Tolumonas auensis DSM 9187: one gene and its partner. The protein of the gene in region 1 interacts with the protein of each later gene in a pairwise test. Links are inferred from orthologs where the notes say so. Each region holds a gene or a part of one and is shown on either strand. Other genes may lie near its edges.

Region 1 (11,607 bases):
CCGGTGCGGTTTGCCAGCGCTCAGCGAGCGTTTTTTCCAGCAGTGGCTGCACAGCAAAGGTTTTCGGATAGTGGCCGGTGATATCGGCTTCCTGCAGCGTGGTCAGCTCTTTTTGCATGAACTGGGTGGCGCTGTCATCCGCTTCGTAGTAATCACTGAGCCAGCTTTGTGCTTTCTGCAGATGATTACGGAAATTAGCCTGTTCCTGGCGCAATAAACTCAGTTGTGCCAGTTGCAGCTGTAAGCGCAGATTTTCCTGCAGATAGGCAGACTGCTCCGGTGACAGCAATGCTTCCACCTGACTGCTCCGGCGGCGGATAGTCACAAAGTGTTCGGCAAACTGTTTGGCACTCTTTTCCAGATTGGTTTGCCAGTCGCTTAACTGATCGCTGACTTCATCGCTGATCGGGTCTTGTTCCAGTTTTGGCTCTAATCCTTTGATTTTCAGTTGATCGATATTATCCAGCAGGGTGCCTACCCGCAGAGACAGGCCTTCACGATCGACTTCCGGTGCGGATTTTACGGCGGCAATATCTTCGGCCAGCGCTTTACGCAGCGGGATCAGTGACGGGTCTGCGATAGCCTGTATGCGGCTATCGGCATCGGTCAGTAAAATACCGGCAGTAACGAGATCCTGCTCCAGCCAGAGTTTGCGTCCGGCCATGCGCACCAGATAACCGGCTTCGGCCAGCATCCAGTCGTTCGGTCGCTGATGTTCTTTTTCCAGCCATTTCTGTTCCAGTTCCCGCTGACGGCCATCCAGTTTCAGCTGTTGTTCACCTAAGCTGGCCAGTGATTCTTTCACCACTGGTTGTGTTTCCAGCAAATCCTGCAGGGCGGATTGTTCGCTGCGGGACTGTTGCAGTTCATCGTGCAGCGTTGCCAGTTCCTGTGCCGTTTGTCGTTGTTGCTGATAAACATAGATGCTGAAGCCGCCGATACCGGCCATCAGGATCAGCAACAAACCGATTGCTGTTTTTGAGGAGCTGTTACGCTTTACGGTGTGTGGTTTCGGCTCTTGTCCGGCTGGCGGCAGAGCGGATTCCTGGGCTTCACTCATCTGTTTCATCCTCTGAATTATTCTGATAATGCAGCCGCCACAGCCTGATGCTGTGCGCCGGACATAATCGTTATTTGTTTAAATCCTGAATGCCTGATCTCTTCCGCGATGCGTTCGCTGGCAACAAACCAGCGTAGTGCTGATAACCAATTTCCGGCGGTATCGGGTAACAGGATCAGTAATTGCCGAAATAATTCACTACTAGTGATGATAACACTGTCCACCGCGGCTGCCTGCCATTCCTGTAATAAACGGGCGCCGTCTGTTTGCAGATAGTGACGACGGTAACATTCAACACAGGAAACCTGCGCACCGCGGTGGCGTAAGGTTTCCGTCAGCAGTTCGCGGCCACCGTTACCGCGCAGGATCACGATTTTCTTTCCGTTAACCGATTGCAGTGCGGGCTGCGCCAGCAAACCTTCGCTGCGGGCATCGGCAGGCGAGATGACGCGGAGCCCTTGTTGCTGCCATTCGGCTGCCGTCGCCGGGCCGACCGCCAGATAAGTCAGCGCTGGTGGCCACAGAATTTTTTGTTGCTGTAAGTGGCGGCTGGCAAATTGTACGGCAGCGGCACTCACCGCGAGGGTGATCTCCGCCTGCTTCAGCAGGGCTGGTAATAAGGCTAACTCATCGCCTGGCTGGTAAGTCAGTAACGGGCAGACTACCGGTGTGTGGCCGTCACGCCGCAAATATGCCGCCAGTTCACCGGCGGCAGGCTGCGGACGCAGGATTAACGGTGTCATGCGCCATAAACCGCACGCAGAATATCATCAGCACCCTGAACCAGCAGTTGTTCTGCCAGTAGCTTACCCAGTTCTTCGGCCTGTTCTTTCGGACCGGAAATATCGCCATGAATGATCTGTTTGCCATCCACAGATCCAACCAGACCACGCAGCCACAAATGATCGTTGTCCTGCATTTCCGCAAATGCGCCGATAGGGACCTGACAACCACCCTGCAGCGTGCGGTTCATGGCCCGTTCCGCCATCACACAGTAACGGGTGGTGGCATGTTCCAGTGATGCCAGTAATGCTAACGTTTGGGTATCACCGAGACGACATTCAATGCCGACCGCACCCTGGCCATTCGCAGGCAGGCTGAGCTCCGGGGGTAACCGTGAGCGGATCCGTTCTGCCTTGTCCAGACGACGTAAACCGGCGGCAGCGAGGATGATGGCATCATAGTCACCGGCATCCAGTTTGGCTAAACGGGTATTCACATTGCCGCGCAGATCGCGGATCACCAGATCCGGACGCTGCGCCCGCAGCTGACACTGCCGGCGCAGGCTGGAGGTACCGACCACCGCACCTTCCGGTAGTTCATATACGCTGGCAAAGCGGGAACTGACAAACGCATCGTACGGATCATCACGCTCACAGATCACCGCCAGACCGAGCCCGTCAGGAAAATCAACCGGTACATCTTTCATGGAATGCACGGCAATATCTGCCCGGTTTTCCAGCATGGCTTGTTCTAACTCTTTGACAAACAAACCTTTACCACCAATCTTGGCCAGCGGGGTATCGAGAATTTTGTCACCCTGCGTGCTCATCGGCACCAGCGTGACTTGTAATCCGGGATGATGAAGCTCAAGCTGTTGCTTAACGAAGTTGGCCTGCCACAGGGCCAGCGGGCTTTTTCGGGTAGCGATACGCAGTTCGGTCATAAGTGTCTGTACCAGCGGTTTTTACCGGATACTAACATGGTAGCAGATGGCGGTTGAACCCTGAGCGTTACATTGCACTATTCCGGGGAGGTTTACCGCGCTGTCAGCTGTGCTAACATGGGGAAATTACACCAGCCATTGCTGGCGAAGTGTCCGAATTTGATCAACTAAGGCCAAACGGTTGTTTAAACAGTTTGAGTTGCTGGTTGCCCGCTGTGATGCCATCAATCAGATCAAGATGGAACGGGCGCTGGAGGCAATGAACGAGGCGGGGCGGCGTATGCTCTCCATGCTGCCGGTTCTGCTGCATTATCATCATCCACACCTTCCGGGCTATGTCTCCGGTGAGGTGCCCTGTGGTATTGCCAATTTTCAGCCGGATGCGGCGCAACGCAAGTTTCTGTTTACCCAATGCGGTCATACGGCCGAGCCTGAAGTGAAAGAGTGCTGCCTGTCTGCGGTGTATACCATGGGCAGCACCTCGTCTATTGGCCAGAGTACGGTCTCCGATCTGGATATCTGGATTTGTCATGATCCGGCATTGTCTGCTGAGCGGCGGGCACTGCTGGAGCAAAAGTGTCAGTTCCTCTCCCGGCTGGCAGAACAGCACAGTGTGGAAATGAACTTTTTCCTGATCCCGGAAAATAAATTCCGCGTCGGTAACCAGGCTCAGGTTGGCCTGGATAACTGCGGCAGTGCGCAGCATCTGCTGTTGCTGGAAGAGTTTTACCGCAGTGCTACGCGGGTTGCCGGTAAGCGTCTGCTGTGGCCGTTGATCCCGGTCGAGCGGGAAGATGAATATGATGCACTGGCCGCAGCGCTGTTCAGCACCGGGATGATTTCCGAAGATGACTGGCTCGATCTGGGCGGCGTTGGTCATATTCCGGCGGAAGAGTATTTTGGTTCGGCACTGTGGCTGCTGTACAAAGGGCTGGATTCGCCTTACAAGGCGGTATTGAAAATTCTGGTCATGGAAGCCTATTCCGCAGAGTTCCCGCACACCGATCTGTTAGCCGTACAGGCGAAACGCTGGTTCCAGCAGCATGATGAATTCGGTTTATCGCTGGATGCCTATTATCTGATGCTGGATAAGGTCACGGATTATCTGACCAAGCTGGGGGATACCAAACGGCTGGATCTGGCGCGGCGTTGTTTCTATTTAAAAATCTGTGACCCGTTAAGCCGCAATGTGCCACCGCAACATGGTCGCTGGCGACGTGATTTGCTGGTTAAACTGGTGCGGGACTGGGGTTGGGATCATGCAACGCTGCAGCATCTCGACAGCCATGATCAGTGGAAAGTCGAGCAGGTTAAAACGGCCTATGAAGAGCTGCTGAGCTCGCTGATGCAAAGTTACAGCAAGCTGATCCAGTTTGCGCGCCGCAACAACATCAGTGAATCCATCAACCCGGAAGATATCGGGATTCTGTCGCGTAAACTCTATACCGCGTTTGAGGCGCTGCCGGGTAAGGTGCAGCGTATTAACCTGAAGATTGCGCCTGATTTGCATGAGTCGGATTTAAGCCTGATCCAGGTGCCGCCGGGACATCTGAACCGTCAGGGCTGGTATCTGTATAAATACTCGCTCAAACCGCACGATATTATCGGGCGGGCACCGCTGGAATATAACGGCTATCTTTCCAAGCTGGTGGCCTGGGCCTATTTTAATGGTCTGATGGTCGCGAATACGCGGATCGATATCCGGCAGGCGGGCTCCGATATCACCCGAACCTGTCTGCATCAGTTCTGTCAGGATCTGGCCGATACCTTCCCGGTGGAATTGCCGCCGGCAAGTAATCTGGCGCTGAGCCGGCCGTGTGAAATCCGTCATCTGGGGATTTTCCTCAATCTGGAGCGTGATCCGACGGCCGACTGGCCGGAAGAGATGCCGCCGGTGCTGGAACATGGCGAGGATATGCTCTGTTTCGGCGCGCGTCAGGAGTGCCTGATTGGTACGGTGGATCTGGTGTACCGGAATTCATGGAATGAAGTGCGTACGCTGCACTTTAACGGTCTGGATGCGGTTGTTGAGGCCCTGAGTACCATTTTAAGCAAGATGCATCAGGACGCTGCGGCACCGGATGCGATCGATGTGTTCTGCTACAGTCAGTATTACCGCGACGAGATCCGCCACCAGTTTACGGAACTGGTGAACTCCTGTATTTCGCTGCGTCTGGCGCTGGATAAACAGCGCATGGTGAAATTACTGTCCGTGGGTGAGCACCGGTATGCGCTGTTTCTGGAACGCCGCGGAGTCTCCGTGCGTCAGCTCAGCAGTGCGATCGATTTTTACCGTCAGGTGTCGGATAACAAACTGGAACGTCAGACCGCGGAGCCGGATAACGGGCTGCATGTGCCGCCGATCGTCGATGCGTATGCCAGTGAAGGCCTGATCCAGTATTTCTTTGAAGATAACGACAACGGTTTTAACGTCTATATTCTGGACGAAAATAACAAAGTCGAAATTTATCACGAATATGCCGGCAGCAAAGAAGATCTGGTGCAGAATGTCAATCGCTATTACACCATGACGCATCAGCGTTTCGACTTCACCGAACAGGTGATCAATTTCAATTTACCGCAGTTTTATGAGCTGGTGCCCGGTTCAGATTCACTGCAGGTCACGCCATACCGCTCCGCGATGCGGGAGATGCCGCAACAGGCATCCGGCTAACATTACCGCTGTTTTTTGTCCTTTGTTCAAAAGTGTAAAGAATCGCAAATCAGGATGAGAAGTATACCTGAAGGACTATTATCGCCTCCGCATTACGTCACATGACTTACGAGGTTGTAAATGAGTATGGGTATCAAAAAAGTTCTGCTGAGCTTGGGTCTGAGTGCTGTTGTTTCTGCTTTCGGTGTATCAATGGCGAATGCCAGTCCGGCCCCGGCGGATGATGAAGCCAGACAGGAATGCCCTGAAGGCCAGAAATGTGATCGTCCGGCTCCGGATACTAAAAAAGCCCGGAAACAGGGTGAAGAACGGACTAACAACGCAGCACCGGAAGGCAGAGAGCATTCTGAAGCCATGAACAGAGCTGAAGGCGACGAAAGCGCGCCTGCGCCACGTGATGAGCAGAAACAGTCAAAAGATCCGAAGGAAAAACCACCAAAAGACGGCAAACCACCGAAAGATGCGCCAGCCGAAGAGTGATCTGCATATAGCAAAACGGCTCCCTGAGGGAGCCGTTTTTGTTGGTAGATTAATATGTTTTCTTGTCGACATGTCCGAGATCGCGTTCCGGCGCGATCTGATCGCGTACCCGCTGCTTCAGTGCTTTGACATCCGGGAAGCCGCCATCCGCTTTACGTTCCCAGATACAGACGCCATTCACCAGAATTTCAAAACGGCCGCCGGTATCCGGATGTAAATTGACGCTGCCCAGTTCTTCACTGAAGGTATGTAACAGCTCTTGTGCCATCCACCCGGCGCGCAGCATCCAGTTGCACTGGCGGCAGTAGTAGATATCAACAACCGGTTTATCCATGATGTTTAACCTAACGTCACTTTTTCGCCGGACTGTTTACTGCAGGCGTCACTGAGTAATTCGATCAGCTCACGGCCACCGCGATTATCAATCCATTTGCCATCTTTCCAGTCGAAGTGATAGCCGTTTTCACGGGTCGCTACCCAGATCTGATGTAGCGGCTCCTGCTTGTTGATAATGATCTTGCTGCCGTTGACAAAAGTCAGCGTGACCACGCCGCTGTTGAGTTCACAATCAATATCGGTATCGCAATTATCTATGGCTTGTTCGATAAACTGGTAGCGCCCTTCCACCAGCGCGTGAAATTCACTGTCTTTCATTCCGGCTTGTCCTATTTGCATTTACTGCGATGAGTGAGATTATAGTGGTCCAAATTACTGAATCGCACAAGATCATGAAAATGCGCACATACAGTGTGGGTTTAGCACTGTTACTGACCGGTTTGCTGAGTGGTTGTGGCTTGAAAGGGCCACTGTATATGCCACAGCAGCCACCGGCACAACAGCAGCCTGCCCAGCCGCAAGACCAGACTGACAACCACCAGACCCAATCATAAGGAAACGATGGAGCCATGGATTTTTTTAATTATCGCGAAGATGGCGAACTGCTGGCCGAACAATGTGCAGTCAGTGAGTTAGTCGCCCAATACGGCACCCCTTTGTATATCTATTCCCGTGCGACCATCGAACGTCACTGGAAAGCGTTTGATGCCGCTGCCGGTGATGTGCCGCACCTGATCTGTTACGCGGTAAAGGCCAATGGCAACCTCGCGATCCTGAACCTGCTGGCGCGTCTGGGTTCCGGTTTTGACATCGTTTCCGGCGGTGAGCTGGCGCGTGTTATTGCCGCCGGCGGGGATGCGAAGAAAGTCGTGTTCTCCGGTGTCGGTAAAACCGAAGAAGAAATGCGTTATGCATTGGGGCAGGACATTCTCTGCTTTAACGTGGAATCAGAGCCGGAACTGGAACGCCTGAATCAGGTGGCGGGTTCTATGGGGAAAGTGGCGCGGATTTCTATCCGTATCAACCCGGATATCGATGCCGGTACCCACCCGTATATCTCTACCGGTCTGAAACAGAACAAATTCGGTATTCCGATTGAACGCGCACCGGAAGTGTACCGCTACGCGGCCAGCCTGCCGAACCTGCAGATCACCGGTGTGGATTGCCATATCGGTTCGCAGCTGACTGAAATCTCTCCGTTCCTTGAAGCAGTCGATAAACTGCTGGCCCTGATCGATGAATTATCGGCTGCCGGCATCAAAATTCATCATCTGGATGTGGGTGGTGGTCTGGGTGTGAATTACAACGACGAAACACCACCGCACCCGAGCGAATATGCACTGGCACTTAAACAGAAACTGCAGGATCGCGATCTGACGCTGATGTTTGAACCGGGCCGTGCGATTATGGCCAATGCCGGTATTCTGGCGACCAAAGTGGAATATCTGAAAGCGGGTGAAGATCGTCATTTTGCGATTGTCGATGCCGCGATGAACGACCTGATCCGTCCGTCACTGTACAGTGCCTGGATGAATATCATTCCGGTGAACCGTTCGCTGCCGCGTGATGCGCATCACTACGATGTCGTGGGTCCGATTTGTGAAACCGGCGATTTCCTGGGTAAAGATCGCGAACTGGCGATTGCACCGGGTGATTATCTGGTAGTCCGTTCCGCCGGCGCGTATGGTTTCTCGATGGCGTCTAACTATAACGCCCGTTCCCGTGCCGCAGAAGTGCTGGTGGACGGTGAACAGCCGCATCTGGTGCGTGAGCGTGAACCGCTGGCATCGCTGTGGCAATTTGAACATCTGTTGCCGTAACAGGAGTCAGGCTGCATGTTGATCCAGTTTTCCAAAATGCACGGTCTGGGAAATGACTTTGTGGTGGTTGATGGCGTCACGCAGAAGGTGTTTTTTAATGCGGAAACGCTGAAACGCCTCGGTGATCGTCATTTTGGTATCGGTTTTGACCAGCTGCTGCTGGTCGAACCGCCGTATGATCCTGATCTCGACTTCCACTATCGTATTTTTAATGCCGATGGTTCGGAAGTGCAGCAGTGTGGTAACGGTGCGCGCTGTTTTGCCCGTTTTGTGCGTCTGAAAGGGCTGACCAACAAAGACCGTATTGCGGTCAGTACGGTCAGTGGCCGCATTGTGCTGCAACTGGAAGATAACGATCAGGTTACGGTCAACATGGGCGTACCGGAGTTTGAACCGGCCAAGATCCCGTTCCGGGCCCTGAAAGCCGAGAAGCTTTATCTGCTGCGCGTTGCCGAACAAACGGTGATGTGTGGAGTCGTGTCGATGGGGAACCCTCATTGCGTGATCGAGGTGCCGAGTGTGAAAGATGCTCCGGTTGAAACACTGGGACCGAAACTGGAGTCGTTTGACCGGTTCCCTGAGCGGATCAATGTCGGTTTCATGGAAGTGGTTTCTGCCAGTGAAATCAATCTGCGGGTGTATGAGCGTGGTGCTGGTGAAACACTGGCCTGCGGCACCGGCGCCTGTGCCGCCGTCGTGGTTGGTATTCAGCAGGAGAAACTTAAAGGCCGTGTGAAGGTGAATCTGCCCGGCGGTTCGCTGTATATCTCCTGGAATGGCCCTGGCAGCCCGGTTTACATGACCGGTCCGGCAGAGCATGTCTTCGACGGACAAATCGAATTATGAGTATCAACATGGGTGCACTGGAGTCGATGCTGGAAGAGAACCGCATAGCCGATTATCTGAAGCAACATCCGGATTTTTTCCTGCGGCATAAAGAGTTGCTGGAAGAGATAGCGGTGCCCCATGAACAGCGCGGTACGGTGTCGCTGTTTGATGTGAAACTGGAGCGGCAGCGCGAGCGTCTGCAGCAGCTGGAAGATGAACGGCAGGAGCTGCTGGCGAATGCCACCCGCAACGAGTTTATCTTCCGCGTCTATACCGATGTCTATCCGGCGCTGTTCGCCTGCACGTCAATGCGGCAGTTATGGAAGTGTCTGCATTCCACGTTTCGTGAACGGTTGCGGATCCCGGCCTGTGCGCTGTGGGTGAATCAGGCGCGGGTGAAAGCCAAGCGCTTTGATAAGCCCTATGAGATGGAATATCCGCTGTTTCAGCGCTTGTGCCTCTATCCGATGGCCGATCAGCTGGTCTATTTCGGCCGCGTCAATGATTGCGACCGGGAGCTGATTTTCGGGCAGGGCTCGCTGGTGCACTCGATGGCCCTGCTGCGGCTCGGGGAGTATGGCGAATGGGGCTTTCTGGCCTTTGGCCATGCTAATCCGCAGCATTATCAGCCGGGGATGGACAGCCTGCTGCTGGAGCAGTTAGGCCGGTTCGTGACCTTGTTGCTGCCGACACTGGCCCGTTCCTGTGAGTGAGTCACTGTCCTCTGTCTTACATACCTATCTGGAATACCTGCGCGTCGAGCGCCAGCTCAGTGCGCATACCCTCAGTAATTATCAGCGGCATCTGCAGGCGTTAATTGAATGGCTGCAGGAGAAGCAGATCCAGGACTGGGGTGAGCTGAATAACCCGCTGGTGCGGCAATGGGCGCACACGCTGCGTAAACACAAAGATACTTCGCCGCGCACCATCAGCACCAAGATGTCGGCCCTGCGCAGCTTTGCTGACTGGCTGGTGATCCGCGGTATTCTGGCGGCGAATCCGGCGCGTGGGGTGGCACTGCCGAAACTGGGACGGCCACTGCCGAAAAATCTCGATGTCGATCAGGTACATCAGCTGCTGAATATCACTGATGAATCGGATCCGCTGGTGGTGCGTGACCGCGCCATCATGGAGCTGTTCTATTCCACCGGTATGCGTCTTTCTGAGCTGGTGGCGCTGGATCTGAATGATCTGGATATGACCAGTCGTCAGGTCAGAGTGATCGGCAAGGGTAACAAAGAGCGCATTCTGCCGGTTGGCCGGCTGGCACTGGAATGGCTGGAGAAGTGGCTCAGAACCAGAACCGCTTTTCTGCTCGAAGGGGAAACCGCCCTGTTTCTCAGCAGCCGCAAGCGGCGCATTACGGCGCGGATGGTGGAGATCCGCATTGAGCAGTGGGGACAGAAACAGACACTGAACAGTCATGTACATCCGCATAAACTGCGTCACAGCTTTGCCACACATATGCTGGAATCTTCCGGCGATCTGCGCGCGGTACAGGAGTTGCTGGGGCATGCCAATCTGGCGACCACGCAGATCTATACCCACCTCGATTTTCAGCATCTGGCTGCAGTGTATGACCAGACGCATCCCCGTTCCAAACGTAAAAAGCTCAAGCCGGAAGAGGAAGAGTGATTTCAGGCTGCTATCGTCAGTTTGACACCCAATGCTTTTAATACTTTAACCACGGTTTCGTATCGGGGATGAGCGCCCGGTGCGAACGTTTTATACAGACTTTCCCGACCGAGACCGGTTTGTACCGCGATCTGGCTCATGCCTCTGGCTTTGGCTACATCGCCTAAAGCCGTCAGAAATAGTGCCGGATCATCTTCCTCCAGAATGGCATTCAGATATTCGGCAATAGCCTCTTCGCTATCAAGATAATCTGCCGCATCGAAAGAAGACAGCGTGACTTTTTTCATGAAGATTTCTCCAGTTCAACCCAGATCAGCTTTGCTTGTCTGATGTCTTTACTCTGCGTTGATTTATCACCACCAGTGGTCAAAAATTTCTGTTTTAAGAAAGACGTTCATAATAAGTGTATCCTTAAAGATACATACTGCAAGTGTAAATAATCCCTTAATCGGCTTATGATGGCAGATATCTTCGGACCGCAAGACCTGTCAGGATCTCCTCAAGTTGCTGAAAAAATTCTCTCTCATGGTGCAGGGCACCACGTCCGATGCCGGTAAAAGCACGCTGGTGGCGGGGCTGTGCCGTCTGCTGAAACGACAGGGCTGGTCGGTGGCGCCGTTTAAATCGCAGAACATGGCGCTGAACAGTGCGGTGACAGCAGACGGTGGTGAGATTGGCCGCGCGCAGGCGGTACAGGCGCAGGCCTGTGAGATTGAGCCGACCGTGCACATGAACCCGGTGCTGCTGAAGCCAAATACCGATATCGGGGCGCAGGTGATCGTGCAGGGCAAGGCACTGGCGGATATGGACGCCTGCGCGTATCACGAATACAAACCCCGGGTGATGGGCGCAGTGATGGAGTCGTACCACCACCTGCAGGCGCACTATCAGGCAGTGATCATTGAGGGCGCGGGGAGTCCGGCGGAGATCAATCTGCGCGATCGTGACATTGCCAATATGGGCTTTGCCGAAGAGGCAGATTGTCCGGTCATCATTATTGCCGACATCGATAAAGGCGGCGTGTTCGCGCATCTCTATGGCACGCTGGCGCTGCTTTCCGAGAGTGAACAGAACCGGGTGATCGGCTTTGTTATCAACCGCTTCCGTG
Region 2 (11,438 bases), 1.8 Mb from region 1 along the record:
TCTTTATCGCCCGCTATAACACACCACTTGATACTGATGCAGTTAACAAAATGCTTGGCACTGCAGCTGATAATCTGAACAGAAAATATGATAAAGATGAAATAGCCAAGATTCTGGCCAGGGTAACGCTAAGGCTTGGAACACATAAAGAGAATGATGCCTATATCTGTTCAGAATTTGTAGATATCTGCTTTCAGTCCATTGGAATTAAGTTCCTTCGTGATCCTGAGGGATACATTTTCCCTGAGCATATTGCAGCTGATATTCATGTGGTGCCGAAATACGAAATAGTAGCTTAAGTATGCCCAGTGATTAACCCGCTCAAACCTGAAAGCCAGCGTGGATTCATCAGCAGTCCGAAAAGATTGCCTTTATTCTGAGTAAATTACGGCATAATGTGATGCTCAACACGGATTCTGACTGGCTTTCACACGGGTAGATACTTATATGAATTTTGACTATTTCTGGCTTTTCAGATCACTCCCTGCAGTAATAATAGGGCTTACCGTACATGAGCTGGCTCATGCATATACGGCATATAAACTGGGTGACATGACTGCAAAAAATGATGGTCGTCTGACGCTCAATCCATTGAAACATATTGATCCGCTCGGGTTCATTCTCATTGTGATTGCAGGATTCGGATGGGCCAAGCCTGTGAGTTTTAATCCGGACAATTTAAAGAACAAACACCGGGATGAAATTCTGATCTCGCTGGCAGGTCCGTTTTCTAATTTTTTGCTGGCAATACTATTTTTAATAGTGGCCAGAGGCCTCTACTTTTTCCCCTATTTCAGTGGCACAGAGGTCGGTCTTGCTACGATTAACTTACTGATTCTGTGGAGCGTTATAAATTTCGGGTTATTTATCTTTAATCTTATCCCGATCCCACCGCTCGATGGATCGCATATTTACATGACCTTCCTGAAAGAAACCAATCCCAAGTTACTGCAAAATATGTACAAATACGGCACATTGGGATTACTGCTTATAATATTAATCCAGAGCAATACGAAGATAGAAATATTGCCACTGGGGCCATTAATCCGAGGCATTACAAATGTCTTTATCTCCATTCTGCAGTTCAAATAACTTTGTTAAACCGGAAACTATTTTTTCATTTACAAAACCATGAAACATCTTCACATTGCTCACTGCGCAGGGCCCGCTACCCGGTTCTGGCCTGCTGACTGAATAGGAGAAATATATGAGTGACGAAATGCAAGAAACACAAGAAACACAAGAAATCCAGGATGAAGCATTCTGGGACCGCATTGATGAGGTTGTTGATCTGGCTAATCAACAAACAGAACATGCTGAAAGTGATGATGTAAGCTCTTCTTTGCTTTACGCGACAGCACGGTTTAATGCATACCTTCTTGCATCCTCAGCTGAAAATGCTGATGAAATAAAAGCTGGCAAAGAGTCCGCAGTTGAATATTTTACGGAGAAATATCGTCAGCTTCTCATTGAGAACATTGATGATTACATAGAAAATTTCGACGAATACAATTCGTAAGCTCTATATACAGAGCACAGGACTGGTCAGGTCACCGGCCATGGCCAGTCAGTTTTTCCTTCTGAATCAACATTCCTGCGCAAGTTGCCACTATCAGGCTTGATGTGTGCCCCAATAGTGTGACAAACAATCAAATATTAGAATTGTTTAATATACCCGTCATTGATCATTGCTATAGTTGATACTAATTCATCAATTAGTCCTGAGATCGTGTTATGAAGAGATTAATCATAGCGAGCGCTTTAACACTATTTTTGTCCACAACCTATGCTGCTGATGCTTTTACCGATGCAATGCAACAGGCTTATGCGCCATACCGGGTTGCCTTATTTAAAACAAATAATGGCACTCCGGATGAGGCAACAAAAAGCGTTCAGCAAGCCAAACAGGCCTGGAAGAAAATAACAGACCAATTTTCGGCTCAACCCCCTGCCCCTTATGATCGTGACGAAAAATTTGCAGCTACATTAGAAACGGTAATGCAGGTTTATAACCAGGCCGAAGAACAGGCGACACAGAAACAACTGGCTAAGTCTCATGAAACGCTGGAGAAAGTCCGGGAAGCACTTGCTGATCTCCGGCATCGCAACCAAGTGATCATTTATAGTGATCATATGAATGCATATCACTCTGTGATGGAGCAAATACTGGAGGAAAACAAGAAAATACTGGCCGAACCGGATGGTATTCAGCAACTAACCGCAAAAGCAGGCGTGTTGATCTACCTCAGTGAAAAACTTCGTACCGAAGCACCAGAGCAATACCGCAATAATGCTGAATTCACCAAGTTAATTGATAGCCAAAAATCTTCTGTGGATGCACTTCGGGAAGCGTTATTTAAAAATGATGCACCGGCCATTCATGCTGCAATCACCAAACTGAAAATGCCTTACTCTAAATTATTTCTGAAGTTTGGCTAAAACCTGACACAGAGAGCTTTGGCGATGTGTGGTTCAATGCTTTCCGGTCTTGCCAGATTTATACTGTTGGCTATTTGAACTGAAACCATGCTAGCTTCAGGTAAACCACCTTATGTTCGCATGGTCCGTTCGCATTCTGCAGAACTCATCCTGTACACATTATGAAACAGGAGACGAGTTTCGATGAGTAATCAACGCTGGAAGAATAAATGGAAACAGGATGATATCGGTTTCCACCAACTACACATTAATCCTCTGTTGCCACAATTCTGGCCAAATCTTAATTTAACAGCCGGCGATACAGTGCTGGTACCTTTGTGTGGCAAGAGTCTGGATATGAGCTGGTTCCTGGCTGAAGGGTATAAGGTTATTGGTATAGAGCTCAGCAACATCGCCATTCAGGCTTTTTTTGCCGAACGAAATATAGTCCCTACCCGTTCACGGCATGGTCGCTTTATCCGCTGGCAGCACGATGATATTCAGATTTGGTGCGGTGATCTGTTTGATCTCAGTGAAGCGGATTTACGCGGTGTCAGTGCGATCTACGATTGTGCTGCGCTGACTGCATTGCCACCTGAAAGTCGCATTCAATATGTCCGGCATCTTAGTACTATGTTGCCTGCAGATATTCAGCTATTACTGCTCACCACCGAATCTATCGATACCCTTTCTGCTGAACAACCATCTGTCATCGACAGTGAAGTCGCAAGTCTTTTTCAGTCCTGGTTTAGCGTTGAATTATTGCATGGTAATCAATGCATTAAGGTTGACCCGGAATATCCTGAAGAATCAGCACGATTACTTGAGGAAAAAGTTTACCGGATGCAATTTCACGCCGTTGCATAGTTCATGGTACTCCCCCTCTTAGTTTTGGCTAACAACCAGCGGTTTTTGTTCAGACCACTGGTTGTGATGGTTTCTCGGTAGTGGGGATTTTTCTTTTTGGGTAAACACACAATATTGAACATAATAGTTGTGACGACGAATATAAGAAAGCAAAAATAAACCCGGCGCATGATAGTGCCGGGTTTGATTCAATGAAAACCGGGAAGGATGTTAAGCACTATTGCGGGTGTTTTTTCTCCCGTTTGATAGCTTTTTTCTCTTTATCAGTCATTGCTGGTTTTTTCTTTTGCTCTTTATTGCTTTGCCATATCTTGCCCATGATCTTGCTCCTCATCGGTACCAGAAGAACGCAGGTGCATTTTAAGTATAGATCGGGATTTCAGGATTTAGTGTCAATTTGTGTAGCCATCGCTATGCCAGATGGATTTGTATGATTTGTGAGTCTATTCACAGATTGTTTCTGTAACAAAAATGTAACCGGTTTCTTTGGTAGACTAAACACCAGCCTGAATCGACTTAATATAGTCATACCAACGAATAAGGAATGAAGCCATGGCAAAAACACAACGCGAATTAATGACCGCCGGAGAATTTTACGATGCCGGCGATCCTGAGCTGTCTGCAGCCAGACACGCCTCCGCGGATCTGCAATTTGAAATCAACAATCTGCGCCCGTCAGATAAAGAAACACGCAAACAGTTATTACAAAAACTGATCGGCTCATATGGTGAACAGTTTTACATCACTCCCCCGTTTCATTGCGATTATGGTTTTAATATCACGTTTGGCGAACGTTTCTATGCCAATTTTGGTTGTACCATTTTAGACGTGGCGCCAGTCATCATTGGTGATGATGTGATGTTTGGTCCTTCAGTGCAGATAGTGACAGCGACCCATCCTCTCGATTCAGCGACGCGTATCAGTGGTGTTGAATATGCGAAACCCATCACTATTGGTTCGAAAACATGGCTGGGAGCAGGCGTTATAGTTTGTCCTGGTGTCACCATCGGTGAAGGTTGTGTGATTGGGGCTGGCAGTGTTGTAGTTAAAGATATTCCTGACTATTCAATAGCGGTGGGAAATCCTTGCCGGGTGATTCGCTCCACAACCTGAGCGCTAATCAGTTCACTCGATTCGCATCTGACAAGTGTAATGAGGGTTGACCACAGCTACTGTCTCGACGAAACTAACATCATCATTAACACTTTGATTACAAGTTATCATGGAACGCTTTATTGAACGCTTGATGTATTCTGCCCGCTGGATCATGGCCCCTATCTATCTGGGGTTGAGCCTTGCATTGCTTGCTCTGGGCATTAAGTTTTTTCAGGAAGTTTTTCATATCTTCACCGTGATCATTTCCATGAAAGAAGTGGAGCTGATACTGATCATTTTGTCGCTGATTGATATTTCGCTGGTCGGTGGACTTATTGTAATGGTCATGTATTCCGGGTACGAAAACTTCGTTTCCCGCCTTGATCTGGACGATCACGATGACAAATTGAGCTGGTTAGGGAAACTGGACGCGGGTTCTCTGAAAAACAAAGTTGCAGCATCGATTGTCGCTATTTCATCTATTCATCTGCTGAAAGTTTTCATGAACACGGAGAATATCGCTGATGATAAGATCAAATGGTACCTGCTGATCCATATCACATTCGTTATGTCTGCATTTGCGATGGGCTATCTTGATAAGCTATTACGTGATAAAGATTCACCTCATTAAAAAGAAAAAGCCTGACTAATTACAGTCAGGCTTTCTTTTAACACTATTTATTGCTTTTTAATGTAGGCAGCAAGGCGGTAATTACCCCCATCAGCGGCAACCAGCCACAGAGCTGATAAACATATTCAATACCATAGTGATCCGCTAGTTGCCCCATCAACGCGGCACCAATACCCGCGATACCAAATGCGAAGCCGAAGAATAATCCGGAGATAGTACCGACTCTGCCGGGTACCAACTCCTGCGCATAAACCAGTATGGCTGAAAAAGCAGAAGCCAGAATAAAGCCAATCACAAATGACAGAACTGATGTCCAGAATAGATCGGCATGAGGTAACGCCAGCGTGAATGGCGCAACACCCAGAATGGAGAACCAGATCACTCGTTTACGACCAACCTTGTCACCGATAGGCCCACCCAGTACAGTCCCTGCAGCAACAGCAAACAGGAAGATAAACAGATGGTACTGCGCATTCTGTGCGTTCAGACCAAAATGATGCATCAGATAAAAGGTGTAGTAATTAGTCAGACTCGCCAGATAGAGATATTTTGAGGTGATCAGCAGAAGCAGCACACCGAGAGCCATCATGATTCTGGTGCGGGATAACCCGGATTCTCTGGAGGTAATATTTAACTTCTGACTACGGTGTTGTTGCCGATACCAGTTTCCCACCTTCCATAAAATAAACATGGCCAGCAGTGCTGCCAGTGAAAACCAGGCCAGACTCCCCTGCCCGAATGGGAAGATGATAACTGCGGCCAGCAAAGGACCTGTCGCTGTACCCGCATTCCCACCCACCTGAAAGATGGACTGAGCCAAACCATGTCTGCCACCGGAAGCCATGCGGGCAACCCGTGATGATTCCGGATGGAAAATTGAAGACCCTAGCCCCACCATGGCGGCAGCTATTAGTAAAAGCGGGAACGTGTGCGCCTGACTCAGCAGTAACAGACCGACACAGGTTGACCCCATACCCACGACCAGAGAATAAGGTTTGGGGTGTTTGTCGGTATAAAAACCAACCATCGGCTGCAAAATAGACGCTGTTAACTGATAGGTCAGCGTCAGCAGACCAATTTGAGTGAAATTAAGATCGTAATTGCCTTTCAGCAACGGATAGATAGCGAAAATAAGCGACTGCAGCATGTCATTAAGAAAATGCGACATACTGATAGCACCAAGAACCCGAAAACGCGTATCACTCGCTTTCGGCTGAACAAGAGCCTGAGAATCTTCCATAAGAATTTTTTGCTAAATAAAGAAAACCAGAGAGATACATTCTAACGTGATTTGAATCACATCAGCGGATTTTGTTTTTCTTTCTGTCCGGTTAGCGGAAACTTAGAATGCTGATACAAACTCATCCGTACAGACCGGATATTTCTGATTAATCAATTCCGAGATGAACGGTGAAGGTTCTGCAGGGTGATATACCAGATAGACCCGGTGACGAGCTCTGGTCAGCGCGACATAAAACAACCGTCTCTCTTCTGCATAAGAAAACGTTTCTTTCTCAGGCAATAAAAACTCAAGGATCGGATCTGTCTCTTTCAGGCTGGGGAACCCATATTTGCCGTTGTTCATCCCCAATGCAATGACGTAGTCTGCTTCTTTCCCTTTAGATGCGTGTACGGACATAAACTCAATGTCCAGATACGGATACTGGAATTCCATCTGTCGTTTAAGAATGACTGGACTATCATCACCCAGCAGAAAATTAAACCGGGCCAATACTGCAACTGACGTTTTCTGCTCGGAATAAACAGGCACATCCTGATTGAGATGATGTAATACCTGATGCAATCCCCGCTCTGAAACGGATGCCTGTACCAGAGATACGGCAGGATGCGCCACTATTGAAGCGGAGTTAATTGTTTTATTTATCTGCTCCGGATTTTTCAGTACAAACCCGGAGGCAACTTCACCAATCTTATTATTAAACCGGAACGTGGTATCAAGTGCAGTAGTCGCGGTCGCACCAAATATAGATTCAAATTGGCGGGTGATATTGATATCACTACCCGTAAAACGATAGATCGATTGCCAGTCATCTCCCACGGCAAACAGTACCGTGTCATCCCGCTGAGCTAACAAAGCCTTAAGCAAGCGGGCGCGTTCCTGACTGATATCCTGAAATTCATCCACCAGAATATGCTGATAGGGTGAGCAATAACGGCCCGACTCGACATACTCGATCGCTTTACCAATCATATCGGCAAAATCAATTTCATTTCTTTCCGTTAAATGTTGCTCGTAAGCAGCTAACACAGGCTGAAACAGTGACAGAAAGAGAGAAAAACGCACACTGCTACGTTGTTTTTTTATATCAGTAGCGAATGCCGGGAATGTCAGGTGTGATTGTTTAAATAACAGCAGGAAGTCAGCTATCAGCAGGGAGAAATCAGCTGCTGATTTCGGATAGGCACGATCTGTACAAAACTGACTGACTTTCTTTTTATATGCCTCATTCATCATCAGCTGACCAATAACATCACCAATGAACTGCATGAATGCCGCATTATTCTCAACGAAAGGCGTGATAACAGGCCATTTACCTTCCACTTTGCCAATGATCTCAAGCCCGAGTGCATGGAAGGTTTTAATAACAGGCGTTGCGTTCTTTAAAAGTGGTCGCAGGCACTTATCCTGTCGTTCCTGCATTTCTCCGGCTGCTTTTTTAGCAAAGGCCAACATCAGAATTTTTTCCGGCTGAGCTTGTGCCGTTACTAACAGATACCCTGCCCGACCAATCATCGTGCTGGTCTTGCCGGTTCCCGCCCCGGCTAAAACCAGATTATGGTCTTCATTGATAATACAGGCTTTGCGTTGTGCCAACGTTAATGTGTTCTTCTCAATATGGTCAAAAAACGACTGACACCGGAGTAACTCTTGTTTCAGGAATTTTGTGTTTGCCCGTTTTACTTTCTCTTCAGCAAAAGAAACAAAATCAGCCGAATATTTCAATGCGGCCAATTGAGAAGAAGTAGCAAAACATTCCCGTAAATAAACAGAGGTGTTCTTCAGAAGCCGGCGGCAACGTTCCACCAAATGCCGGCATTGCGATGAGCGCCGGAAAGATGACGCATCCAGAAAGGTCTGTATCTCGGTTTTAAGCTGTTTTGCTTCCTGATACTCAGCCTGTAATTGTTGCTGAACATGAAGTTTCAACGAATCATTCAGTAATTCTGAAAATTGGCGTAATTGCGATGCTGAGAAGCCTTTATACAGATACGATTTCTTAGCGGTAGTCACAGATAAATGCGACCAGAACAGACGCCGCTTGATCTTCGGCAATGAACTCATACGGCTGAATGGCAATACCATCTTTTTCTTACCATCAGAAATCTGCAGTCCTTTACTCTGCAACGTCAGCACCGATGCCGGATGCCTGAACAGCAGATTCGTCAGCCAGTTGTTCTTAATTTCGTAAGTATTCATTTAATAATTCATGTACAGAGCCCGCACCTAAAGATAACACGGGAAAAAGCTAATCTTTCATCCAGTTGGCCTGTAATCTGCACTTAATCTGGCAGCACAAAGAAAAATGCCATTACATGGCTATAAAACATACACAGAGTGATTCAGCCTCAGCTAAAATACCAAAAGGTTGTGTTCAGGCTGAATCTTTAACGCAACACATAGTGTTTGGCACATTATTCCGGTAATCATGGCTCTGCATGGTGATTTTTTCGCTGATCAGTGAATTTACATGCAGAAAAAATGGCAAATTGGACAATTTTTTGCTTAACTCGCACATCAATTTTTTACACCCGCAAACGGAGTGTCGTAAAGAGGATGACAACACATCATTACCAGCTTGAATTGTGGGATATCACTAAGCAATATCCCGGCTGTCTTGCGAACAACAAGATCAATTTGAAGCTCGAACGTGGTGAAATCCATGCACTATTGGGTGAAAATGGTGCAGGAAAGTCAACCTTGGTCAAAATCATTTATGGTTTGGTGACCCCGGACAGTGGTTCCATCGTGTGGGATGGGCAGGAGTTGCAAATCCGCTCTCCTTCTCATGCGCGTGAATTGGGCATCGGTATGGTGTTTCAGCATTTTTCGCTGTTCGAAACACTGACCGTCACGGAAAACATCGATTTGTGTTTAACCCCTTCAATGCGGGAACAGATTGGTGATCTAGCAGGACGCATCCGTGAGCTGTCGGGAAATTACGGATTGAATATTGATCCAGATCGTTATGTGTTTAGCTTGTCCATGGGCGAACGCCAACGAGTCGAAATTCTTCGCTGTCTGATCCAGCAGGTAAAATTACTCATTCTTGATGAACCAACTTCCGTGCTGACACCGCAGGAAGTGGATAGTCTGTTTGTAGTATTACGCCAGCTGGCTTCGGATGGCTGCACGATCCTGTTTATCAGCCATAAACTGAAAGAAGTGACTGCACTCTGCCATAAAGCAACAATATTGCGTGGCGGACGAGTTACCGGTGCCTGCGTGCCTGCAAATGAAACACCGGAAAGTATCGCCCGCATGATGGTGGGTGACAGTGCTATTGCCGAAACTTACGAACGTCGTTCCAGCAAGAAAATTAATCTTGCGGTGAAAGACCTCTCTCTGCCGGCACCGAATCCGTTTGCCTGTGCCTTGAAACAGCTTAATTTTTCCCTGCGTGGCGGTGAAATTCTCGGTATTGCCGGGGTCGCCGGTAACGGACAGGAAGAACTGTTAAGCGTACTGAGTGGCGAATGGCTCAGCCCTCATAGTGATCAAATCATTATGAATGGCAAACCCGTCGGACGCCTGAAAGTCGGTAATCGCCGTCAGCTCGGTATGGCTTATGTTCCGGCAGAACGTCTGGGGCATGGTGCCGCGCCGAAAATGAGTCTGCGCGAAAACCTGCTGCTAACAAATGCGACACTGGGGTTAAAACGCTGGGGTTGGGTGAAATGGAACAAAGTTTCTGCCCGTACCCGCGATGTGATTGAGCAACATCAGGTGAAATGTCATAACGAACATGCACCGGCGCACTCACTGTCCGGCGGTAACCTGCAGAAGTTCATCATTGGTCGTGAACTGGCTCTTGAGCCTAATGTGTTTGTTTGTGCTCACCCGACCTGGGGGGTAGATATTGGCGCAGCAAATGCGATCTATCGTGAACTGATGGAACTGCGCGATCGTGGCGCAGCAATAGTCGTAATCTCTGAAGATCTGGATGAACTGTTCCTGATCAGTGACCGTATTGCCGCCTTGTTTGATGGCCATCTGTCACCTCTGGTTAAAACACAGGAAACCAGCACGAATCAGATCGGTCAGTGGATGGCCGGACAATTTCTGGAGCAGGAATAAACCACCATGTGGCAATTTCAACCTCGTACTTTTATCCCATGGTATCTGCAGCTGGTTTCACCGCTGATCGCGGTGTGCCTGACTATTCTGCTGGGAATGGGATTATTTAGTTTTCTGGGCAAAGATCCGCTGCATGCTATGTATGTGTTCTTTATCAGCCCACTTTCCGATGGTTACAACGTCGGTGAGTTATTAGTCAAAACCGCGCCGATGCTGCTTTGTGCGGTCGGTCTGGCGCTGTGCTATCAGGCTAATCTGTGGAATATCGGTGCCGAAGGCCAGCTGTTGCTGGGCGCGGTAGTCGGTAGTGCAGTCAGTCTGCAATTTGCAGACTCTTCCATGAGTGTCTGGCTGGCGATGATCGCCGGAGTCCTGGCCGGGATGGCATGGTCAGGGATTGCGATTGCATTGCGGCAGTGGTTTAACAGTAACATCATTCTGACCACCATCATGCTGAACTACATTGCACTTTATACACTGCAATGGGCTGTGCATGGTCCGCTGAAAGATCCGGAAGGCATGGGTTTCCCTGAATCAGCCTTGTTTGCGGATACACAGTTACTGCCGATTCTGATTGAAAATACCCGTGTCCATCTGGGTGTGCTCTTTGCATTGCTGGCAGCAATTCTGTCCTGGATCTTACTGCGCTTCAGCTGGCTGGGTTTCCAGATCCGGGTATTAGGTCATGATGAGTCATCGGCACATTATGCCGGTTTCTCCATCCGTCGCTTACGCTGGGGAATTATGCTTTTTTCCGGTGCGCTTGCCGGTCTGGCTGGTGCCAGTGAAGTATCAGGCCCGATTGGTCAGCTGATTCCTGCGGTCTCTCCCGGTTATGGTTATGCCGCAATCATCGTGGCATGGCTGGGGCGTTTGCACCCGCTTGGCATGTGTGTATCCGGTCTGTTCCTGGGGCTGATTTACATGGGCGGTGACATGGCTCAGATTGAGCTTGGTGTACCTACCGCTATTACCGGTCTGTTCCAGGGCTCATTATTGTTCCTGTTGCTGGCAAGCGATTTTCTGTTGCGCTATCGCCTGGTTAAAGTGAAGTCGAAGGAAACTCAGAATGGATAATGAACTGCTTCTGCAAATTCTGACGGCAGCCAT

The links.
Region 2: the proteins of TOLA_RS16040 (region 1) and helD interact in binary tests that used the Escherichia coli proteins (3 or more experiments, as listed by UniProt). The link is inferred for Tolumonas auensis DSM 9187 from one-to-one orthologs.

What each region holds. Positions count from the first base shown.
Region 1 is NC_012691.1:3,417,085-3,428,691, reverse strand. What follows is about bases 2,571-5,653. They hold TOLA_RS16040 (class I adenylate cyclase), read left to right. Parts: upstream 2,571-2,907; coding sequence 2,908-5,400; downstream 5,401-5,653. Other genes in these bases: TOLA_RS16035 (hypothetical protein), read left to right, coding at 5,521-5,653; hemC (hydroxymethylbilane synthase), read right to left, coding at 2,571-2,726. Outside these bases: TOLA_RS16055 (uroporphyrinogen-III C-methyltransferase), read right to left, coding at 1-1,060; TOLA_RS16050 (uroporphyrinogen-III synthase), read right to left, coding at 1,078-1,803; more of hemC, read right to left, coding at 1,800-2,570; more of TOLA_RS16035, read left to right, coding at 5,654-5,880; TOLA_RS16030 (Rdx family protein), read right to left, coding at 5,930-6,214; iron donor protein CyaY, read right to left, coding at 6,220-6,534; LPS translocon maturation chaperone LptM, read left to right, coding at 6,615-6,770; lysA (diaminopimelate decarboxylase), read left to right, coding at 6,786-8,036; dapF (diaminopimelate epimerase), read left to right, coding at 8,052-8,882; TOLA_RS16010 (DUF484 family protein), read left to right, coding at 8,879-9,577; tyrosine recombinase XerC, read left to right, coding at 9,570-10,499; TOLA_RS16000 (addiction module antidote protein), read right to left, coding at 10,502-10,786; TOLA_RS15995 (cobyric acid synthase), read left to right, coding at 11,004-11,607. UniProt on the Escherichia coli protein: Catalyzes the formation of the second messenger cAMP from ATP. Its transcript is probably degraded by endoribonuclease LS (rnlA), decreasing cAMP levels and the negative regulator Crp-cAMP, which then induces its own transcription again.
Region 2 is NC_012691.1:1,624,805-1,636,242, reverse strand. What follows is about bases 5,903-8,816. They hold helD (DNA helicase IV), read right to left. Parts: upstream 8,451-8,816; coding sequence 6,354-8,450; downstream 5,903-6,353. Other genes in these bases: TOLA_RS07500 (ABC transporter ATP-binding protein), read left to right, coding at 8,808-8,816; TOLA_RS07510 (MFS transporter), read right to left, coding at 5,903-6,251. In the rest of the region: TOLA_RS07545 (YiiX/YebB-like N1pC/P60 family cysteine hydrolase), read left to right, coding at 1-299; TOLA_RS07540 (site-2 protease family protein), read left to right, coding at 448-1,092; TOLA_RS07535 (DUF3144 domain-containing protein), read left to right, coding at 1,208-1,519; TOLA_RS07530 (hypothetical protein), read left to right, coding at 1,735-2,439; TOLA_RS07525 (thiopurine S-methyltransferase), read left to right, coding at 2,623-3,285; TOLA_RS07520 (sugar O-acetyltransferase), read left to right, coding at 3,838-4,398; TOLA_RS07515 (TIGR00645 family protein), read left to right, coding at 4,508-5,011; more of TOLA_RS07510, read right to left, coding at 5,055-5,902; more of TOLA_RS07500, read left to right, coding at 8,817-10,328; TOLA_RS07495 (ABC transporter permease), read left to right, coding at 10,335-11,405; TOLA_RS07490 (ABC transporter permease), read left to right, coding at 11,398-11,438. UniProt on the Escherichia coli protein: Helicase IV catalyzes the unwinding of duplex DNA in the 3' to 5' direction with respect to the bound single strand in a reaction that is dependent upon the hydrolysis of ATP.